Regions from separate parts of the Pseudonocardia sp. EC080619-01 genome, predicted to be linked through region 1. Evidence: riboswitches for the same ligand, from Rfam matches in the RefSeq annotation. Region 1 holds a riboswitch; each other region holds the start of a gene.

Region 1 (7,409 bases):
GCGACGTCGAGCTCGTCGGGCCGGGCGTCGCCGGGCGGCTGCGGGGTCTCGTCGGCGGGTGACACCAGGACGGCGTCGGCCTCGGGCTTGAGGTACCAGCGCTCGGCCGCGTCCGCGATCAGCGGGAGCGGTGCTCCGCCCGGGCGGAGCACCGACGGATCGGCGACCGGGCAGGCGGCGATCGTGCGGCGGTGCGGCACCAGCCCGGCGCCGGGGACGCCCGCCAGTGCGGCCACCTCGTCGGCCCAGGCCCCGGCGGCGTCGACGACGGCGCCGGCCCGCACGACGTGCCCGGCGACCGTCCGCGCGGTCCAGCCGTCGCCGTCGCGGGCCAGCGCGCTCACCCGGGCGTCGCGCAGGACGGTGCCACCGCGGGCGCGCAGGCCGCGCCGGTAGCCGTCGTGCAGGGCCGCGGTGTCGACGTCCGCCGCGCCGGCGGTCCAGGCGGCGGCCCGGGGCGGCCGGCGCAGGACGGGTGCCCGGCGGTGCGCCTCGTCCGGGTCCAGCGCGACCGGGGCGCCCGGCTCGCCGGCCTGGTCGGCGAGCATCGCGGCCAGGGCCGCGGCGCCGTCGTCGTCGGTGCCGACGTGCAGCACCGGGCGCGGCGTCAGCAGCGGCGGGGTGCCGAGCTCGTCGGGCAGCGCGGCGAAGCGCGGCCCGGACGCCGCGATCAGCGCCCGGAACGGCCCCGACCCGTGCCCGGGGATGTAGGTCGCCGCGGACCGTGCGGTCGAGTGCACCGGCATGTCGGTCTCGGCCTCCAGCAGCACGACGCGCGCGTGCGCGGCCAGCTCGTAGGCCACCGACACACCGGCGATCCCGCCGCCGATCACGACCAGGTCCGTCAGGTGCGCGTCCACCGGCGCGACGGTAGCCGCGGAAAACCGGTGGCACGCCGTGGCGGTGGTCTCCTACCGTTCCCGCCATGCTGATCCGGTTCCTCTGAGCGGCCCGCCGGGGCTCCTCCCGCGAGTCCCCGCGCCCGCCGGCCCGTGACGTCCGTCCCCGGGCCCGGAACCGATGCCGCGCGCTCCGCCGCATCCCGCCGTCCGGCGTTCCGGCACGTCACCGGCCCTCCTCGGTCAACGTCCGACCCGTCATCACCTGGAGGCCCGTATGCGCACCACCCGATCCCGCTCCACCGCCACGCCCGGCGACACCACCACGTCCGGCGGCACCACCGTGCCGTCCCCGGCCCTCCTGCCCGGACCCTCCGCGGCGGGCCCGGACACCGGTACCACCGGCACGGGTGCCGCGACCGTGCCCGGCACCGGCGCGTCCGACCGCCCGGCCAACCGCGCCGAACGCCGTGCCGCGAAGCGCGGGAAGGGCTCCGGCGGGGCGTCCGGCCCGGCCGCGCCCCGCACCGCGGGACCGACGCCGCACGTGAAGCCCGCGCACGTCCGCACGGACTTCGCCGCCCGCCGGTCCGGCTGACCGGTCTCCGTGGCCCGTGCCCGTCACCGGGCACGGGCCACGGACCGTGATCACACCCGAGCACCACCCCCGCTGTCGGTGGCCCGTGCGACGCTGTCCGCCGTGACCGTCTCCGTCTGGTGGGCCGCGCCGGTCGAGCCCTCCTCCCGGCCCGATCTCGTCGCGCTGCTCGACGACCACGAGCGCGACCGGATGGCCGCGCTGCGCCGCGACGACGACCGCGCCCGCTACCTCGCCGCGCACGCGCTGACCCGCCTCGTCCTGGGCACGCATCTCGACGCCGATCCGGCCGGGCTCGATCTCGACCGCACCTGTCGCTGCGGCCGGCCGCACGGCAAGCCCCGGCTCACCGGCCGGCACGACGACCCCGGCTTCTCCCTCACCCACTCCGGCGCGCTCGTCGGCGTGGCGCTGGGGGCCGGGCCGGTCGGCGTCGACGTCGAGCAGCACAGGCCCCTCCCCGACCTGGACGGCCTCGCCCGGCACGCCCTCTCCCCCGCCGAGCGCGACGCGGGCGTGCTCGCGGCCGACGGGTTCCTCGTCACGTGGGCCCGGAAGGAGGCCCTGCTCAAGGCCACCGGCGAGGGCATGAGCAGCCCGATGGAGGCGATCACGCTGTCCGCGCCGGACGCCGACGCCCGCGTCCTCGACTGGCCGGATGCGGGCGGGCCGTGGTGGGTCGCCGACGTCGCCACCCCGCACCCCGACCACCCCGGCGCGGTCGCCGGTGCCGGGCACGCCGCGCCCCGGATCGACGTCGCCGACGGCGACGCGGTCCTGTCGGTGGTCCGGGGCACCATGGGGCGGTGACGACACCGGACGGGAGGAGCCCGGGCGCCCCGCGGACCGCGTCCGCCCGATGGGTGCTGCACCTCGACATGGACGCGTTCTTCGCCTCCGTCGAGCAGCTCACCCGGCCGACGCTCGCCGACCGGCCGGTGCTGGTCGGCGGGGCCGGTCCGCGCGGCGTCGTCGCCGGGGCGAGCTACCAGGCGCGGGTGTTCGGGGCGCGCTCGGCGATGCCGATGGGCCAGGCCCGGCGCCGCTGCCCGCACGCGACCGTGCTGCCGCCCCGGTTCGCGCTGTACAAGGCGATCTCCGACCAGGTGATGGGGGTGCTCGCGGAGTTCTCCCCGGTGCTGGAACCGGTGTCGGTGGACGAGGCGTTCATCGAACCGCCGGTGCTGGCCGGGGCGGATCCGGCGGCGGTCGACGAGTTCTGCACCCGGCTGCGCGCGGCGGTGCGGGAGCGGACCGGGCTGCCGGCGTCGGTCGGGGCCGGGTCCGGCAAGCAGATCGCGAAGATCGCCTCCGAGCTGGCGAAGCCGGACGGGCTGCGGGTGATCGCCCACGCCGAGCAGGAGACCGTGCTCGCCGCACTGCCGGTGCGGTCGTTGTGGGGCATCGGACCCGTCTCCGGTGAGGCGCTGCGGAAGATCGGGATCGAGACGATCGGCCAGCTCGCCGCCATGGACGGGCGCGAGGTCGCCGGGGTGCTCGGCACCGCGATGGGCACCGAGCTGCACCGGCTCGCCCGCGGGATCGACGACCGCCCGGTCGCGCCGCGCGGCGCGGCCAAGCAGATCTCCGCGGAGACCACGTTCGACACCGACCTCACCGCGATGACGGCGGTGCACGACGCCGTCGCGTCGATCTGCGTCGCGGTGCACCGGCGGCTGGTCGCCGACGGGCGCGCCGCGCGCACCGTCACCGTCAAGGCGCGGACCGGGGACTTCACGACCCACACCCGGTCGGAGACGACCCCGTTCCCCAGCCGGGACCTCGCCACGCTGACCGCGGTGGCCCGCCGGCTGGCCGACACCGCGGTCGGCGAGGGCGGGGTCCGGCTGCTCGGGGTGTCGGTGTCCGGGTTCGGCGACGAGCCGCCGCTCGCGCTGTTCGAGGCGGTCCCGTCGGAGCAGGGCTGGCGGGCGGCGACGAGCAGCGACACCGCGGAGCCGGGCGGCACCGACGCCCCGGAGCCGGGCCCCGGTGGACCGGAGCGCGGCACCGGCGGAGCAGCGGCCGCGGAGCCCGGCGTCCCGGGCGGTACCGCGACGATCGCCGGCCACGCCGTCGTCACCACCGTGGCGGCGGCGGCCGACGAGCCGGCACCGCCGACGGTCGGCCCGGGCCCCACCCGTCCGGACCGGGTGCCCGACCCGGACCGGCCGTGGGCCGCGGGCGACGACGTCCACCATCCCGAGCACGGGCACGGCTGGGTCCAGGGAGCGGGGCACGGCCGCGTGACCGTCCGGTTCGAGACGGCGCTGACCGGCCCGGGCCGCACCCGAACCCTCGACGCGTCCGACCCCGTCCTGGCCCGCGCCGATCCGCTCAGCAGCTGGCAGGCACCCGCCTGAACCCCGGTCAGCCGATCAGCGGGCTCCGGTGCGGGGGCGCGACCCGGGTCCCGGCGGGGACGCGGACATCGAGGTCCGGGCAGCAGCGTTCGAGGCCGTCCAGCACGGCGCCGAGCGCGACGTCGGACCTCGGCTCCCCCGCCACGAGCAGCACCGCGGTGCCGGACGGGGCGGCGCCCGCCCAGGTGGTGAGGCGCGCCACCGCGTCGCGCGGGGACACCCCCTCGACCCGCCACGCCTCGGCGTAGAACAGCGCGACCGACTCGGGCCCGCGGGGGAACGTGAAGACGGTGTCCGCCTCGGCGAGCAGGTCGTCGGCCCCGGAACCGGCCGGGCCGGACCCGGCGTCGGGCTCGGTGCCGAGCACGACCAGGACCGGGCGCGCGTCGTCGCTCATCGCATGACCTCCTCGAGGGTCCTCGCCCTCACCAGTGGATCTCCTGCGACGACGGCCAGTCTCCTGGCTCGCGGATCGTCACGCGTCCCCGGCCTTCCCGCCCGTGGTGGGCCGTGACCGTGGGTGGGGACGCGCTCCCCGATGACAGTGGCGGGACCGCGCCGGACTCGCACCGGCTTCCTGCACCGTCGTCGTCACCGAGCCCATCACGCGGACGGGCGAGGGTCAACCACGGCCGGTGGAGCCCACACCCCGCAGATGATCGAGGACGTCGTGCTCGGCGAGCGTGCCCAGCAGCGGGCCGTGCGGTGTCTCCCGCACCGGGAGCCCGGCCCCGCGGTGCGCCGCGAGCAGGTCCAGGACGTCGTGCACCGGGGTGTCCGGGGTGAGCGGCCCACCGGCCCCCGGCTGCGGACGCCCGTCGGCCGGGGAGGCCCCGCCGTCGTCGGCGGGGTCGAGGGGACGCATCACCTCGCCGACCGTCACCCATCGCAACGCCTCGTCGGTGGGGGTGTCGGCGGCGAGGTCGATGCCGCGCCGGAGCAGCTTGAGCGTGTAGATGTCGTCCCGCGAGACCAGGTGCGAGAGCCCGGTGGCGAGCACGACGGCCGCCATCAGCGGCAGGATCAGGGCGTAGTCGCCGGTCAGCTCGAACACGATGAGCACCGCGGTGATCGGGGCGTGCGCGGCCCCGGCGAACACCGCCGCCATCCCGACCAGCCCGAACGCCCCGGGGTCGAGGTGCAGCGCGGGGAACGCGGCCGCGGCGGCGACCCCGAACGCGGTCCCGGCCGTCCCGCCGATGAACAGCGAGGGCGCGAACACGCCGCCGGACCCGCCGATCCCGATGGTCAGGCTCGCCGCGACGATCTTGCCGATCACCAGCAGGAGCAGGAACCCGAACACGTACCGGCCCTCGATCGCCCCCTCCAGCACCGGGTAGCCGACGCCGTACATCTGCGGCAGGGCCAGCAGCAACGCCCCCAGCAACAACCCTCCGACCGCGGGGCGCAGCCACTCCGGGCCGCGCCAGACCGCGTCGCACACGTCCTCGATCCGGTAGAGGATCCGCGCGAACGCCCAGCCGAGCAGCCCGGCGAGCAGCCCGAGCAGGGCGTAGAGCGGCAGCTGCGCGGCGCTGCCCAGCTCGAAGTGCGGCAGCGTGAGGATCGCGCGGTCCCCGGCGATCAGCTCGGCGGTGACGTTCGCGGTCACCGAGCTGATCACCAGCACACCGAAGGCCTCCGCGCCGAACGACCGGAGGATCAGCTCCAGCCCGAAGACGACACCGGAGATCGGCGCGTCGAACGTCGCGGAGATCCCGCCCGCCGCCCCGCAGGCGACCATCAGCACCAGCCGGGTCGACGGCACCCGCAGCCACTGCCCGATCGCCGAGCCGAGCGCGGACCCGATCTGCACGATCGGCCCCTCCCTGCCGACCGAGCCGCCGGTGCCGATGCAGATCCCGGACGCGAGCGCCTTCACCCCGGCCACCGTCGCCGGGATCCGGCCGCCGCGGCGCGCGACCGCGACCATCACCTCGGGGACGCCGTGCCCGCGGGCCTCCGGTGCGAACCGCTGGACCAGCGGCCCGTACACGAGCCCGCCGAGCACCGGCGCGACCAGCAGGAACCAGACCCCCAGCGCGGGCAGGTGCTCCGACGGGACGCGCCCTGCGCCGGAGTAGTCCTCCCGTCCGGTGACCAGCCAGGTCACACCGAGGATCAGCTCGTGGAACAGCACCGAGCCCACCCCGGCTCCGACGCCGATGATCACGGCGAGGCCGACCAGGCCGGGCCTGGTACCGACGAGCGCCCGGTGCAGCGCACGGAGGGCCGGGCGGGGGGCTGCGGCGACGGCGCTCACCGGGCTGCCCCGCCCTGGTCGTCCTGCTCGCCCACGGACAGCGGGGCGACGGCCCAGTCCGTCTCGGGCACCTCGCCCGCCGCGGCGGCGAACGTCCGCAGCGCGTCGCGCACGGCGGTCCGTTCCCCCGCAGGCAGCGTCGCGAGCAGCCGGTGCATCTCCGCACGACGGCGCCGGGTCACCTCCCGGACCAGGTCCCGGCCGGCGCCGCTGAGCGCGACGGCGACCTCCCGGCGGTCCGCACCGGTCCGGGTGCGCTCCGCCAGCCCGCGGGCCACCAGGCGGTCGCACATCCGGGTCGCGGTGGACGCCGACACCGCCAGCGCCACGGCCAGGTCCGCCGGGCGCCGGGTGCCGTGCTGGGCCAGGACGACCAGCGCCCGGTACTGGGGCACGGTCACGTCCTCGCCCGCGTGCTCACCGGCGGCGGCCAGGGACCGGGCCACCACCGAGAGCATCGCGCGGCTCGCGGTCATGACCGCGTCCACGACGTCGTCGATCTCGTCCGTCACGCCCTCATCGTTGCACACTGCAAAGTTGCAGTGTGCACGGATCAGTCGGCGACGGGTGCCTCCAGGCCCGCCACGGGCCCGATGACGATGATCGCGGGCGGGCTCACCTCGGCCTCGGCGGCGACCTTCTCGGCCGTCTCCAGGGTGGCGCGCACGGTGCGCTGGATGCGGGTGGTGCCGTCCTGCACGATCAGCACCGGGGTGTCCGCGGCGCGGCCGTGCGTGATCAGCGCGTCGGCGAACCGCCCGAGCCGCTCGACGGCCATCATCAGCACGATCGTGCCGGTCATCCGGCCCAGCGCGGTCCAGTCGGTGAGGCTGCGCGGGTCGTCCGGCGCGACGTGCCCGGAGACCACGACGATCTCGTGCGCCACCCCGCGGTGGGTCACGGGCGTCCCGGCGACGGCGGGTGCCGCGAACGCGCTGGTGATGCCGGGGACGACGGTGACCGGCACCCCGGCCGCGGCGCAGGCCTGGACCTCCTCGAACCCGCGTCCGTAGACGAACGGGTCGCCGCCCTTCAGCCGGACGACGAACCGGCCGGCCCGCGCGTTCTCGACCAGCAGCTCGTTGATCTTCTCCTGGGCCATGGCGCGGCCGTAGGGGATCTTGGAGGCGTCGATCACCTCGACGTCGGGCGGGAGCTCGTCCATGAGGTCGCGCGGGCCGAGCCGGTCGGCGACGACGACCTGTGCCCGGGACAGCAGCCGCCGTCCGCGGACCGTGATCAGCTCGGGATCGCCGGGCCCGCCGCCGACGAGCGCGACGCCCGCCTGCGGGAGCTCGGCGTCCTCGTCGACGACGCCGGACTGCAGCGCCTCCACCAGCGCGGTG
Region 2 (7,409 bases), 1.4 Mb from region 1:
CGCGGCCGAGCACAGGTCCGCGCAGTCGAGCGCGAGCAGCACCTCCCGTTCCATCCCGCCGCCCGCGACCATCGCGGACGCGCACGCCGTGCTCGCCCGCTCCGCGTCGTGCAGCTTCTCGACGACGACCGCCGGCGTGGTCACGCCCGCGGCGTCCAGTACGTGGTGGCTCATCGCGATCCCTCTCCTCGGTGGTCCGGGCGGGATTCCCGGTGGGACCGGGCGCTACTCCTGTCGGCGTGTCCTTCATTACTGAACACCTCGTCATATGTGACGTAATGTCGCCGCCATGTCCGCGCTCCCCGCCGTCACGGTCTGCCGGGGGTGCTGCTGCGGCTCCGGCCGGAAGCACCCGGGCGTCGACCACGCCGCCGTCCTCGACCGGATCACCGCCGGCACCGACGGGCACGCCCGTCTCCGGACCAGCGACTGCCTGGGCCCGTGCGCCGACTCCGACGTCGTCGTGGTCGGCCCGGTCCCCTCGGCCCGCCGGTCCGGCGCCCGGCCGGTCTGGCTGCGGCGGGTGCTCGACCACGACGCCGCCGACGCCCTCGCGCGCTGGGTGCGCGCAGGCGGGCCGGGCGTGGCCGAACGGCCCGCCGAGCTGGACGGGCACGTCTTCGCCCCCGGTCTGCGGGCGGCGGGATGAGGCCCCCGGAACTCACCCGGCGCGGCTTCCTCGCCGCGGGACTCGGCGCCGCCGGGCTCGTCCTCGCCGGCTGCGGCGGCGGTTCCGGCTCCGGGACCGACCGGCTGCGGGCCGCGTTCGCCGCGGGCGGATCCCGCGAGTCCCTCGACCCGCACGTCCTGCCCCTCTACGTCGACCAGGCGCGGGCGAAGGCGTGCTTCGACACGCTCACCGGCTGGTCGCAGGACATGACGCCGGAGCCCCGGCTCGCCGAGTCCTGGGAGAGCGACCCCTCCGGCACCCGCTGGCGGATCGTGCTGCGCGACGCCCGGTTCCACGACGACCGGCCGCTGACCGCCGACGACGTCCTGTACTCGCTGCGCCGCATCACCGACCCGGCGACCACCGGGATCGCCGCCGCGCTGTTCCGCGATCTCGACCTCACCGCGTCACGGGCGACGGCGCCGCGGGAGCTGGAGCTCGTCCTGAACCGTCCGAACTTCGTGTTCCCGCTGGCCTGGGGCGCACCCGGCACCGAGATCGTCCAGCAGGGGGCCACGACGTTCGACGCCCCCGTCGGCACCGGCCCGTTCCGCTTCGCCTCCTTCACCCCGGGCGGCCCGGCGCTCTACACCGCGTTCGACGGCCACTGGGACGGCAGGCCGGCGATCGGCGAGCTCGAGTTCCTCCCGGTCGACGACGAGGAGGCCCGGATCGGCGCGCTGCTCTCCGGCCAGATCGACTACGCGCACGACCTCACCCCGGCGGGAGCGGCCCGGCTCGACGGCGACGCGCGGGCCTCGGCACTGTCGGCCCCTGCGTCGGCGAACCAGTTCCTGGTGCTCCGGGTGGACCGCCCGCCGTTCGACGACCCGCGGCTGCGCGAGGCCGTCCGGCTCGGCATCGACCGCGAGGAGCTGGTCCGGATCGCACTGCTCGGGCGCGGCAGGCCCGGGAACGACATGTTCGGGCAAGGGCTGCGCTACTACCCGGACGTCCCCCAGGTCACCCGGGACGTCGATCGCGCCCGGGCCCTCGTGGCCGACGCCGGCGCGCAGGGGCTGGCCGTCGAGCTCCAGACCAGCGGGGCCGACCCGAACTTCGACGCCGCCACCGCCGTCGTCGCGCGGCAGCTCGACGGGATCGGGCTCCGGGTGACGCCCCGTGCGCTGCCGTCGGAGAACTACTTCAAGGCCATCCGGCAGCAGGGCGTGTTCTCCCAGAACAGCACCGGTGCGCTGCCGATCCCCGACTACGTCGGACGCCGGATGCTCACCTCCACCCCCACCTACGACTTCACCGGCTACCGCAACCCGGAGATCGACCGGCTCTACTACGGCGCCATCGGCACCGACGACGAGGCCGCCCGCACCGACGGCTTCGGCCGCATCCTGCAGACCCTGCGCGCCGACTCGGGCGGACTGGTCTGGGGCGTGCGGGACTGGAACGTCGGTGTGTCCGGCGGGGTCGCCGGGCTGGAACCGGCGCGACCCAACACCTTCGCCTGGGCGAACTTCGCCGGCGCCCGGCTCGCCTGACCACCGGCCCGACACGCGGCTCAGCCGACCGCCCGGCCCTGCGCCCGGGCCCGAGCCGCCCTGCTCCCGAAGCCGCACAGCTTCCGGCCTTGTCGCGCATCCTGCGGGATCACCGCACAGGGCCGAGCCCGTGCGGCAGCCCGCCACCCTGTGCGGCTACATGCCTCGGGAGCGCCGCGCTCACCGCGCACCTGGCACGGTCGCCGCACAGGATCCGTCCTCACCGCACACCTCGCGGGGCAACCGCAGAGGACCTAGCTCGTGCGGGAGCCCGGCACCCTGTGCGGCGGCGCTACCGGCGGCCGTCGACCTGTGCGGCTGCGCCTCGACCTGTGCGGCTGCCGGGCATGGGGACCGCGCGGCACGGTGTCCGCGCCGTCGCAGTCCCGGCCCGACAGCCGCACAGCGTCCGCGCACGCCGCTCACACCGCGTCGCAATCGCACAGGACCTGTCCCGTGCGGTGGCCCACCACCCTGTGCGGCTGTGTCGGTCGGATCGGGTGCCCGGCGGGTCAGCGGATCGCGACCAGCATCCGGCGGTCGAAGGTCTGGGTCAGCGTCCCCACCTCGGCGAAGCCGGCTCCGCGCAGCGCGTCCTCCCAGGCCGGGAGGGTCGACCCGCCTGCCACGTGATCGGCGAACCGGCGCTCCCGCTCGGCGAACTCCGTGGCCAGCGCGGGCTCGTCGGCGAGGGCGTCCCACCAGGCGCGGAAGTCCTCACCGGTGGCGAGACCACGCTCGGTCCGCTGTTCGCGCAGCCGCCGGGTCAGTGCGGCGAGGCGCGGTGCCGCCGGGTCGGCGAGGAGGGTGTCGACGTTCACGAACACCCCGCCCGGCCGCAGGGTCCCGGCGAGCTGCGCCGCGAGCGCGGGCAGGGCACCCTCCTGCAACCAGTGCAGTCCGGTCGCCGACACGGCGGCGTCGAACGGACCGCCCACCTGCTCCGTCCATTCCGGACCGGACAGGTCGGCGTCGACCCAGCGGACCCGGTCCCCGGTGGTGCGGCGGGCGAGCTCGAGCATCACCGGGTCGACGTCCACGCCGACGACCTCGGCCCCGGGGAAGCGGTCCGCCGCCCGCGAGGCCAGGGACCCCGGGCCGCAGGCGAGGTCGAGCAACCGCCCCGGGCCGGCGTCGAGCCCGGCGACGACGTCGAGGGCGAGCCCGAACAGGTCCTCGCGGTCGGGCACGTAGCGGGTCTGCTGGGCGTCCCACCGGGCCAGCCAGTGCCCGGCGTCGAGATCGGGGGCGACGACCACGGAACTCCTCCTGCGTAGCGGATGCACCTGCGCCCCGACGCTATTCGGCCTCCGTCCACAGGGGAACCCGCCTTCGATCGCGACGACGGTCACCCGCCGGAGTGGAGTGTCGAGGCGCCCGACCGCACCGGACCTGCGACGTTCACCGCGCGTGACGAATCGGCTCGAGATCCGGACACCTAGGGGTCTCGAACTCAGTGCAGCCCTAGATGTAGTGTCCGCGGCGCTGGTGGTTCACCGGCCCGCCCGGGTCGGTGAGGCAAGAGGGAACCCGGTGCGAATCCGGGACTGCCCCGCAGCGGTGAACGGGAACGACCGCCGTCACGAGCACTGGGAGACCCTCCCGGGAAGCGACGGCCAGTAGGCCGGGCGCCTGCGGCACTCGTGAGTGGAAAAGTCGGCTCAGGCCGCGATAACCACTCACGGGCGCCGAAGGCGCCCGATACCCGTGAGTCCGAAGACCTGCCACCGGTGCGCGCACCGCCCGGTGTGCGCTGCTCCGGGGCCTCGCGGGAGGGCGCCAGGGTGCGGTGCTCCATGCCGTCTCCTCACCTCGCGCGCGGTCACGGACCGACGGCGACTCGCGAGGAGAGAGCCCGTGACCGCATCCACCGCTCCCCCTGCCTCACCGAACGGCACCGCACCGGCCGCGCTGCGCGTGATCCGGCGCGACGGTTCCGAGACGAGCTTCGACGCCTCGAAGATCTCGGTGGCGATGACCAAGGCGTTCCTGGCCGTCGAGGGCGGCGCCGGGGCGTCGTCGTCCCGGCTGCACCCGCTCGTCCAGGAGCTGACCGGCCAGGTCGTCGCGGCGCTGCACCGGCACCCGACGCCGGTCGTGCAGGTCGAGCAGATCCAGGACCAGGTCGAGCTCGCGCTCATGCGCGGCGAGCACCACAAGGTCGCCCGCTCCTACGTGCTCTACCGGGAGCAGCAGGCGCAGGCCCGCGCGAGCGGCACCGGGGCCGCCGGTGCGAGTACGACGATCCATGTCACCGGCCCCGACGGCACCCGCGCCCCGCTGGACCGCGGCCGGGTCGAGACCGTGCTGGCCGAGGCCCTCGACGGGATCGACGACGTCGAGGCCGCCCCCGTGCTGGCCGAACTCGACCGCACGGTCTACGACGGCATCACCGCCGACGAGCTCTCCCAGGCGCTCGTCATGGCGGCCCGGACGCTCGTCGAGCGGGAGCCGGACTACTCGCTCGTCGCGTCGCGGCTGCTCATGGACCGGCTGCGCGCCGAGGCGGTGTCGCACCTGTCCGGTACCCGGGAGACCCCCGACCAGGCCACGATGGCCCGGGACTACGCGTCCTACACGAAGGACTACCTGCGGCACGCGATCGCGATCGGCCTGGTCGACGCCGAGCTGGCCACCTTCGACCTGGACCGCGTCACGGCGGCGCTGCACCCCGAGCGCGACCTGCAGATCGGCTTCCTCGGCCTCCAGACCCTGTACGACCGGTACTTCCTGCACGAGCACGGCACCCGGTTCGAGCTGCCCCAGGCGTTCTTCCTGCGGGTCGCGATGGGACTGGCCGTCCGCGAGGTCGACCGCGAGGCCCGCGCGATCGAGTTCTACGAGCTGCTGTCGAGCTTCGACTTCATGGCCTCCACCCCGACGCTGTTCAACTCCGGCACGACCCGGCCGCAGCTGTCGTCGTGCTTCCTCACCACCGTCGACGACGACCTCGACTCGATCTTCGGCGGCTACCGCAACAACGCGCTCCTCGCGAAGTACTCCGGCGGGCTGGGCAACGACTGGACCCCGGTCCGTGGCCTCGGCGCGCACATCCGCGGCACCAACGGTGTCTCGCAGGGCGTCGTGCCGTTCCTCAAGATCGCCGGGGACACCGCCGTCGCCGTCAACCAGGGCGGCAAGCGCAAGGGCGCGGCGTGCGCCTACCTGGAGACGTGGCACGTCGACATCGAGGAGTTCCTCGACCTCCGCAAGAACACCGGCGACGACCGCCGTCGCACCCACGACATGAACACCGCGAACTGGGTGCCCGACGAGTTCCTCCGCCGGGTGGAGGCCGACACCACGTGGACGCTGTTCTCCCCGGACGAGGTGCCGGACCTGCACGATCTCTACGGCGACGAGTTCGCCGAGCGGTACCGCGCGTACGAGGCAGCGGCCGAGCGGGGCGAGCTGCGCGTCCACCGGACGGTCCGCGCCGTGGACCTGTGGCGGCGGATGCTGACCATGCTGTTCGAGACCGGGCACCCGTGGGTCACGTTCAAGGACCCGTGCAACCTGCGCAGCCCGCAGCAGCACGCCGGCGTCGTGCACTCGTCGAACCTGTGCACGGAGATCACGCTCAACACCCGGGCCGGGCACGACGACGACCGGGGCGAGGTCGCCGTCTGCAACCTGGGTTCGGTCAATCTGGCCGCGCACGTGACGCGCGACGGGCTGGACGCGGACAAGCTGCGCCGCACGGTGACCACGGCGGTCCGGATGCTGGACAACGTCGTGGACATCAACTTCTACACGATCCCGGAGGCCCGCCGGTCCAATCTGCGCCACCGCCCGGTCGGCCTGGGGATGATGGGTTTCTCCGACGCGCTGTTCGTCCAGCGGATCGCGCCCGGCAGCGAGGCCGCGGTCGGGTTCGCCGACGTCAGCGCGGAGGTCCTGAGCTACCACGCGATCGCCGCGTCGTCGGACCTCGCGGCCGAGCGTGGTCGCTACGCGAGCTTCGAGGGCTCGCTGTGGAGCCGCGGCGTCCTGCCGATCGACTCGCTCGACCTGCTGGCCGACGCCCGCGGCGAGGGTGAGCTGGAGGTCGACCGGTCCTCCACACTGGACTGGGCGTCGCTGCGGGAGACCGTCCGCACCCAGGGGATGCGCAACTCCAACGTGCTCGCCATCGCCCCGACGGCGACGATCTCGAACATCTGCGGGGTCGGGCAGTCCATCGAGCCGATCCACCTCAACCTGTACGTGAAGTCCAACATGTCCGGCGACTTCACCGTGGTCAACCCGCACCTGGTCCGCGATCTCAAGGAGCGCGGGCTGTGGGACGAGGTGATGGTCTCGGACCTCAAGTACTTCGACGGCTCGCTGGCCGAGATCGACCGGGTGCCCGGCGACCTCAAGGAGCTGTACGCGACGGCGTTCGAGATCGAGCCGCGCTGGCTGGTCGAGGCCGCGTCGCGGCGGCAGAAGTGGCTCGACCAGGCGCAGTCGCTGAACCTGTACCTGGCCGGGCCGAGCGGGCGGAAGCTCGACGAGCTGTACCGCCTGGCCTGGCGCTCCGGTCTCAAGACCACCTACTACCTGCGGACCAGGGCGGCGACGTCGGTGGAGAAGTCCACCCTCAAGGGCACCGACGGGCGGCTGACCGGGGTCCCGACCGGGACGTCCGGGACGTCCGGGCCTGCCGGGCCTGCGGCCTCGCCCGCCGCGACGGTCCCCGCCGTGCCGGTGCCCGGCACCGCCGTCACCCCCGACCCGGCGGCGGTCCGGCCGGTGACGACCGGGGCGCCGTCCGCCGGCCCGGCGGACTCCACCGCGACCGCGGAGACGGAGCTCGACCTCGACCCCGCCGCCGCCTGCTCGATCGACGACCCCGACTGCGAGGCCTGCCAGTGACCACTGTGGAGAACGACCCCGACACGACCGGCCTCGGCGAGATCGACCGCGGCGCGGCCCCGATCGACGCCGACGACAAGCGCATGATCAACGCGCGGGCGGACGTCAACCAGCTCCTGCCGCTGAAGTACCACTGGGCGTGGGACAAGTACCTGGCCGGCTGCTCGAACCACTGGATGCCGACCGAGGTCGCCATGCAGGCCGACATCGCGCTGTGGCGCAGCCGGGACGGCCTGACCGACGACGAGCGCCTGATGCTCACCCGCAACCTGGGCTTCTTCGCCACGGCGGAGTCGCTGGTCGCGAACAACGTCGTGCTCGCCGTCTACCGGCACCTCACCAACCCGGAGTGCCGGCAGTACCTGCTGCGGCAGTCGTTCGAGGAG
Region 3 (7,409 bases), 1.4 Mb from region 1:
CGACGGACTGACCGGACGATCAGGTCAGGAGGTCGTCCAGGTCGCCGTTGATGGAGTGGTCGACGACCGGGCGGACGGTCTCGAAGGTGCACTCCTTGGGGTTGCCCGGGGTGCAGGCGTCACCCAGGACGTGGTTGGTGATCCGGTCGACGTCCGCCGCGTCACCGACGATGGTCGGCGAGTTCTCGTAGAACTTGGTCGGGCCCTGGCCCAGCCGGTTCTTCGAGTAGGTGTCCTGCTTGACGTCGGCGAACTTCTCCGGGATGCCCACGTCGCGCAGCAGCCGGATCGAGGCGGCCAGCGCGGCGTCGGCGGCCTGGGGCTTGGTCATGCCGCGGGTGTCGATGCCCATGGCCTCCGCGATGTCCGCGAAGCGCTCGTAGGCGACCGGCATGTTGAACGCCCACACGCGGGGGAGCGCGATCGCGTTGTTCAGGCCGTGGTGGGTGTCGTAGAACGCCGACACCGCGTGCGAGATCGAGTGGATGATGCCGAGGCCGCCCGAGTTGAACGCCTGGGCCGCGATGTACTGCGCGTACATCATGCCCTCGCGGCCGGGAAGGTCCTGCCCGTTCCACACGGCCGCCCGCAGGTTCTGCGAGGTCAGCTTGATCGCGTGCAGCGCGTTGCCCAGCGACGGCTGGAAGTTCAGCCGCGACACGTAGGGCTCGGAGGCGTGCGCGAGCACGTCGAAGCCGCACTGCGCGGTGTAGTCGACCGGGCAGTCGTAGTAGAGCACCGGGTCGTCGATCGCGAGGGTGGTGACCGACGCGTCGTCGAACGCCACGTACTTGTGCGGGTTGTCCGGGTCGGTCGTGGTGTCGGTGATCACGTACGCCCACGAGGTCTCCGAGCCGGTGCCGGCCGTGGTGGAGACCGCGATGTGCGGCGGGTTGGCCGGGTTCTCGGACTTGTTGAAGCCCTCGAACTCGTTGACGTTGCGGCCGTCGTGGGCGACCGAGATGCGGGCGCCCTTGCAGGCGTCGTGCGAGGACCCGCCGCCGATGGAGACGAACGAGTCGCAGTTGTTCTCCTGGTACAACGCGACGGCATCCATCGAGTTGTAGTCCTTGGGGTTCGACTCGACCTTGTCGTACACGACGACCTCGAGGCCGTGGTACTTCATCGACTCGACGATCTTGTGGACGATGTCGGTGCCGCGCAGGCCCGACGTCATGACCAGGGTCTTCTTGAAGCCCAGCTTGAGCGCTTCCGGCCCGATCAGCTCGTGGGAGCCGGGACCCATGAGTGCCCGCGGGAACGGGTGGAACTCCTTGATGGGGAACGGCTTGAGCAGCTCGTCTACCTGCATGTCAGCCCTTTCTGAGGCAGGCGGATGGGTCGATTCCGCACGCTAGGGGGGCTGTGGCCGTGAGCACAGGGGTGATCGCGATTACCCGTCGGGCGTCCGGGCAGGACGCCCCTCCGAACGGAGGGGGCAGGGATAGGTCGCCCTGGGGCTCGGGTGGGAGCGGGCGAACGTGTTGCCACTGTATGGCAACAAGCATCGTCCGGCAATGCCTGGCCTGGCCCCGTCCGGATCCCTGATCTATGGTCGGTCCCGCCGACGGTTCGCCGGCGCGGTCCCGGGAGGGGCCGGGCGGGCGAGGCAAGAGGGAACCCGGTGCGACTCCGGGACTGCCCCGCAGCGGTGAGTGGGAACGACCGCCGTCATGAGCACTGGGAGCGATCCCGGGAAGCGACGGCCAGTAGGACGTGCACCCGTGCACGACGCCCGCGAGTCCGAAGACCTGCCGACGGTGCGTGTGCCGGCCGGTGCACGCGATCCGTGGTCCCGAGGGAGGGCCGAGCGGACGACCGGGCATCGCCGTGCCCGCCGGACAGGGTCCGGTGTGGACGGCCGAGCCGTCCCGGTCGTGACGTCGCCCTCCCGCGAGGCCCGGGTCACCCCCACCGCGCTCGCGAGGAGAGAGGGCCGTGACGACTTCGTCCGAATCGGGCACCGCAAGCACCGTTCTGGGATACCCCCGGATCGGGCCGTACCGGGAGCTCAAGCGCGCGACCGAGGCGTTCTGGGCCGGGAGGTCCGGCGCTTCGGCGCTGCACGACGTGGCAGGCGGACTGCGACGGGACACCTGGACCGGATTGCGCGACGCCGGCCTGGGGCAGGTCCCGGGCAACACGTTCTCGTTCTACGACCACGTGCTCGACACCGCGCTCGCCGTCGGGGCCGTGCCGGAACGGTTCGCCGGCATCGAGGATCCGCTGGAGCGGCTGTTCGCGATGGCCCGCGGCCGCACCGGCGCCCCGGCCTGCGAGATGACCAAGTGGTTCGACACGAACTACCACTACCTCGTCCCCGAGATCGGGCCGTCGACGCGACTGGCCCCGGGGAGCCGCAAGGCGCTCGACGAGTTCCGGGAGGCGCTGCGCTCCGACGTCCTGACCCGCCCGGTGCTGGTCGGGCCGGTGACCTTCCTGCTGCTGTCCAAGCCTGCCGAGGGATCGCCGGAGGACTTCCGGCCGCTGGACCTGCTCGGCCCGCTGGTCGAGGTCTACCGGGACCTGCTCGCCGAGCTCGCCGACGCCGGTGCCGAGTGGGTCCAGCTCGACGAGCCGGCCTTCGCCGCCGACCGCACCGACCCCGAGGTCGCGGCACTGCGGAAGGCCTACGACCGGCTCGCGTCGGCGCCGCGCCGGCCGAAGATCCTGGTCGCGTCGTACTTCGGCGAGCTCGGCCGGGCACTGCCGGTGCTCGCGTCCACCGCCATCGAGGGGCTCGCGCTGGACCTCGTCGCGGGCCGGGCGGACCTCGACGGGATCGACTCGGTCGAGGGGCTGGGCGGCAAGCGGGTGCTGGCCGGCGTCGTCGACGGCCGCAACGTCTGGCGCACCGACCTCGACGCCGCGCTGTCCGACGCGACCCGGCTGACCGGCGTCGCGGGGCGGGTGGAGGTCTCGACCTCGTGCTCGCTGCTGCACGTCCCGTACGACCTGGAGGCGGAGACCGCGCTGCCCGCCGACGTCGTCGACATGCTGGCCTTCGCCCGCCAGAAGGTCGACGAGGTCGTGCTGCTCGGCCGCGCGCTGCACGAGGGGCGGGCCGCGGTGGCCGACGCGTTCGACGCCGCGAAGGCCACCCGGGAGCGGGTGGCCGCGGCGTCCCGGCGCGACGAGGGCGTGCGCAGCCGGCTCGCCGAGCTGGGCGCCGACCACTACCGGCGGCCCGCGGGTGACGTGCGGGCCAAGGCGCAGCGCGAGGCGCTCGGCCTGCCCGACGTGCCGACGACGACGATCGGGTCGTTCCCGCAGACCGCGGAGATCCGCAAGGACCGCGCCGCGCACCGGCGCGGCGACATCACCGACGACGAGTACACCGGGCGGATGCGCCGGGAGATCGAGCGCGTGGTGCGGCTCCAGGAGGACATCGGCCTGGACGTGCTCGTGCACGGTGAGCCCGAGCGCAACGACATGGTCCAGTACTTCGCCGAGAACCTCGACGGGTTCGCCACGACCGAGCTCGGCTGGGTGCAGTCCTACGGCTCGCGCTGCGTGCGGCCGCCGATCCTGCACTCGGACGTCTCCCGCGCGGAGCCGATCACCGTCGGCTGGGCGACCTACGCGCAGTCGCTGTCGGACCGGTACGTGAAGGGCATGCTGACCGGGCCCGTCACCATCCTGGCCTGGTCGTTCGTCCGCGACGACCAGCCGCTCGGCGACACCGCCCGGCAGGTCGGGCTGGCGCTGCGCGACGAGGTCGTCGACCTCGAGGCGGCCGGGATCCGGATCATCCAGGTCGACGAGCCCGCGCTGCGCGAGCTGCTGCCGCTGCACGAGCGCGACCGGCAGTCCTATCTGGACTGGGCGGTGGACTCGTTCCGGATGTCCGTCGGCGGGGTCGCGGACACCACGCAGATCCACACGCACCTCTGCTACTCCGAGTTCGGCGAGGTCGTCGGGGCCATCGACGGCCTGGACGCCGACGTCACCACGGTCGAGGCGGCCCGGTCCCGGATGGAGGTCCTCGGTGACCTCGGACCCGGGGTGCCGCGCGGGCTCGGCCCGGGCGTCTACGACGTCCACTCGCCCGAGGTCCCGGACGCCGACGAGCTCGCCGGGCAGCTCACCGCGGCGCTGCACCACATCGGTGCCGAGCGGCTGTGGGCCAACCCGGACTGCGGGCTCAAGACGCGCGGTGAGCCCGAGACCGTCGCCGCCCTGACCAACCTGGTCGCGGCCGCCCGCCGGGTCCGCTCCGGCGGGGTACCGACCACCGGCTGACGCCGGTGCGCTCCCGTGGCGCCGGCCGGTACCGGCCGTCCCGTCCGGCGCCGCGGGGGCATCTCCATCCCTGACCGGGATGGTGATCACGGATCGGGAAGCTGCGCGGCCGGATCCGGCCGCAAGACTTCCGGATCCGTGATCAGAGCTGTTGCTCACGTCCATCTTGTCTGAACAGTTCGTCAGATGTAGCTGTATGTCGTGATCGCACGACGACGTGGCCGGTACGCCCTGGCCGCACTGGCCACCGCGACCGCCCTGCTCCTCGCCGGCTGCGGCGGCGGTACCGGTGGCAGCCCCGATCCCGCCGGTGAGCTGACGGTGGCGCTCCAGTTCCCGCCCCGCGCGGACTACGCCTTCGATGCGGACGACGGGGCCCGCCTCCAGTCCCTCGGCGTCGCCGAGACACTGACCACGGTGGACGACCAGGCTCAGCCCGCACCGATGCTGGCCACCGCGTGGGAGCAGGAGGGCGACTCCTGGCGGTTCACCCTGCGTCCGGGCGTCACCTTCCACGACGGCACCCCGCTCACGCCGGACGCCGTCGTCACGGCACTGAGCTACGTCGCCGGGGTCGACGCCCCGCCGCGGGCGATCCGCGACATCGGGTTCACGGTCGCGGCGGACGGCCCCGACGTCGTGCGGATCACCACGGCCGAGCCCGACCCGGTCATGCCGCTGCGCATGTCGAGCGGCAACCTCGGGATCCTCGCTCCCGCCGCGTACGCCGGCGGTGGTGCGCCCGCGTACCTGCGGAACGCGACCGGCCCGTTCGTGCTGGACCAGGTGGACGGTGCCCAGTCGGCGCAGCTCGTCCGCAACGAGCAGTACTGGGGCGAGAAGGCGGGCGCGGCCCGCATCACCGTCCGCTACGTGGAGGACCCGCAGGCCCGCGCGCTCGCCGTCCAGGCCGGTGACGTGCAGTTCGCCGAGGGCCTCCCGCAGGCCCAGGTCGAGCAGGTCCGCTCGTCGGGCGCCGAGGTCGTCGAGTACCCGAACGCTCGCACGGTCCCGTTGCAGCTCAACCAGTCCCGCGCGCCGTTCGACGACGTCCGGGTGCGGCAGGCCGTGACCGCGGCGATCGACCGCCCGGTGCTGGCGCAGCAGGTGCTCGGCGGCGGTGCGGCCCCGGCCGCGGACCTCTTCGGTGCGGCGGTGCCGTGGGGCGAGACCGATCCGCCGCCCGCGGCCGACCCCGAGCGTGCGAGGCAGCTGCTCGCCGAGGCAGGGTTCGGGCCGGAGAACCCGCTGACCGTGCAGCTGTGGACGTTCCCGAACCGCCCCGAGCTGCCGACGCTCGCGAACGCGCTCCAGGCGATGCTCGCCGAGGCAGGGGTGCGGGTCGAGATCACCGTCGGGAACTACGAGGCGCAGGAGCCCGAGGTCCTCGCCGGGAACTACGACATGTTCCTCAACTCGCGCAGCTACCTCTCCGACTTCCCGGACGCGGCGAGCACGCTCACCTCGGACTACACGTGCGAGGGCAGCTACGCCATCGACCAGTACTGCAGCCCGGCCTACGACGCGGTCGTCGCCCGGCTGAACACGACCGTCGACCCGGCCCAGCGGCAGCAGCTGTTCGCCGAGGCCGCCGGCCTGCTCACCACCGATGCCGTCGGCGTGATGCTGGTGCACCCGCTGAACACCGCCGTGCTGCGCGGCGCGACCGGGTTCACCCCGGACCCGCTGCAGATCGAGCCGATCCTGCCCCAGCTGACGCCGACGGGGTGATCGGGCTGGTCCTGCGCCGGCTGCTGGTCGTCCCGCCGGTCCTGCTCGCCGCGACGGTGCTGGTGTTCGCGCTGCCGCGGCTGGCGGACGTGGACCCGGCCCGCGCGGTGCTGCGGGCCCGCTCCGCCGAGGCCGTGCCGGACCCGGCGACCGAGGCGCGGGTGCGGGCGTCGCTCGGGCTGGACGCCTCACCGGTCGAGCAGTACCTGCGCTGGCTCGGCGCGCTGCTGCGCGGTGACCTCGGGTACGGGTACGTCTCGCGGACCCCGGTCCTGGAACAGGTCGGTGGGGCGGCCGCGGTGTCCGGCCTGCTGGCGGTGCTGGCACTCGCGCTCGCCGCGGCCGTCGGGATCCCGGCCGGGGCCTACGCGGCGCGCCGGCCGGGCGGCCGGCTGGACCGGTTCCTCGGGGCGGGGACGATCGCCGGGGTCGCCGTGCCCGAGTTCGTCCTGGCGCCCTGGCTGGTGCTGGTCTTCGCGGTCGGGCTCGGTGCCCTGCCCGCCGTGGGCTGGGGCGGGCCGCAGCACCTGGTGCTGCCGGTGCTGACCCTGGCCGCGTACCCGGGCGCACTCGCCGCCCAGCTCGTCCGCGCGGAGACCGCGATGGTGCTCACCCGGCCGCACGTGCTCGTCGCCCGGGCGAAGGGCCTGGGCGAGCACTCGGTGCTGTGGCGGCACGGCGCCCGGCTCGCGACGACGTCGGTGACGGCGCTCGCCGGGCTGTTCGTCGCCGGGCTGCTCGGCGGGTCCGTCGTGGTGGAGGTCGTGTTCGGCATCCCCGGCCTCGGGCGGCTGCTGCACCAGGCCGTGCCCGCCCAGGACCTCCCGGTGATCCAGGCCGGGACGCTGCTCGTGGTGACGGTCGCGGTCGTTGCCGGCGTGCTCGTCGAGATTGTCGCGACGCTGCTCGACCCGGTCCTGCGCTCGGCGGTGGACGCGTGACGAGCGTGCGGGAACGGGCCGGTGCCCGCCCCGGGCCCGTCCGTGCCGGCGGCCCGGGGCGGTCGCGCGCTCCGCGACGCCGGTGGCCGGTCGTGGCCGCCGGGTGCCTCGCCGTCGCGTTCCTCGCGTGCGCCCCGCTGCTGCTGCCCGACCCCGAGCGCGCCGACTTCGCGGGCCTGCTCGCCGGACCGTCGGCGGCGCACCCGCTGGGGACCGACCAGCTGGGCCGGGACCTGCTCTCCCGCACCCTCCACGGCGGACGCCTGACCCTCGGGCTGAGCCTGTTCGCCGTCGCCGTGACCGGGGCGTTCGGGACGGCGGTCGGTGCGGCCGCCGCCGTCACCGGTGCGTTCGGACGGCTGGTGATGCGGCTCGTCGACGTCCTCGCCGCGATCCCGGTCGTCCTCTTCGGACTCGTCGCGGCGGTGACGCTCGGACCGGGGACCACCTCGCTCCTGGTGGCCGTGACGGCGATCGCGTGGACGCCGTTCGCCC

The links. A riboswitch is a leader RNA that binds a small molecule or an ion and turns the genes downstream of it on or off. The one in region 1 is predicted to bind cobalamin.
Region 2: another riboswitch for cobalamin. It lies ahead of AD017_RS16045 (ribonucleoside-diphosphate reductase subunit alpha); the one in region 1 lies ahead of AD017_RS22505 (hypothetical protein).
Region 3: another riboswitch for cobalamin. It lies ahead of metE (5-methyltetrahydropteroyltriglutamate--homocysteine S-methyltransferase); the one in region 1 lies ahead of AD017_RS22505 (hypothetical protein).

The regions. Positions count from the first base shown of each region.
Region 1 is NZ_CP012184.1:4,793,106-4,800,514, reverse strand. It holds gene AD017_RS22525 (FAD-binding oxidoreductase) at 1-860, opposite strand, end outside; gene AD017_RS22520 (hypothetical protein) at 1,117-1,437, shown strand; gene AD017_RS22515 (4'-phosphopantetheinyl transferase superfamily protein) at 1,540-2,247, shown strand; gene AD017_RS22510 (DNA polymerase IV) at 2,244-3,800, shown strand; gene AD017_RS22505 (hypothetical protein) at 3,808-4,197, opposite strand; cobalamin riboswitch at 4,233-4,420, opposite strand; gene AD017_RS22500 (chloride channel protein) at 4,423-6,063, opposite strand; gene AD017_RS22495 (MarR family winged helix-turn-helix transcriptional regulator) at 6,060-6,575, opposite strand; gene cobA (uroporphyrinogen-III C-methyltransferase) at 6,617-7,409, opposite strand, start outside.
Region 2 is NZ_CP012184.1:3,421,069-3,428,477, reverse strand. It holds gene AD017_RS16065 (hypothetical protein) at 1-174, opposite strand, end outside; gene AD017_RS16060 (hypothetical protein) at 290-649, shown strand; gene AD017_RS16055 (ABC transporter substrate-binding protein) at 646-2,166, shown strand; gene AD017_RS16050 (trans-aconitate 2-methyltransferase) at 2,679-3,425, opposite strand; cobalamin riboswitch at 3,639-3,910, shown strand; gene AD017_RS16045 (ribonucleoside-diphosphate reductase subunit alpha) at 4,024-7,023, shown strand; gene AD017_RS16040 (ribonucleotide-diphosphate reductase subunit beta) at 7,020-7,409, shown strand, end outside.
Region 3 is NZ_CP012184.1:3,372,478-3,379,886, forward strand. It holds gene mdo (NDMA-dependent methanol dehydrogenase) at 20-1,312, opposite strand; cobalamin riboswitch at 1,612-1,753, shown strand; gene metE (5-methyltetrahydropteroyltriglutamate--homocysteine S-methyltransferase) at 1,939-4,242, shown strand; gene AD017_RS15885 (ABC transporter substrate-binding protein) at 4,444-5,973, shown strand; gene AD017_RS15890 (ABC transporter permease) at 5,970-6,914, shown strand; gene AD017_RS15895 (ABC transporter permease) at 7,007-7,409, shown strand, end outside.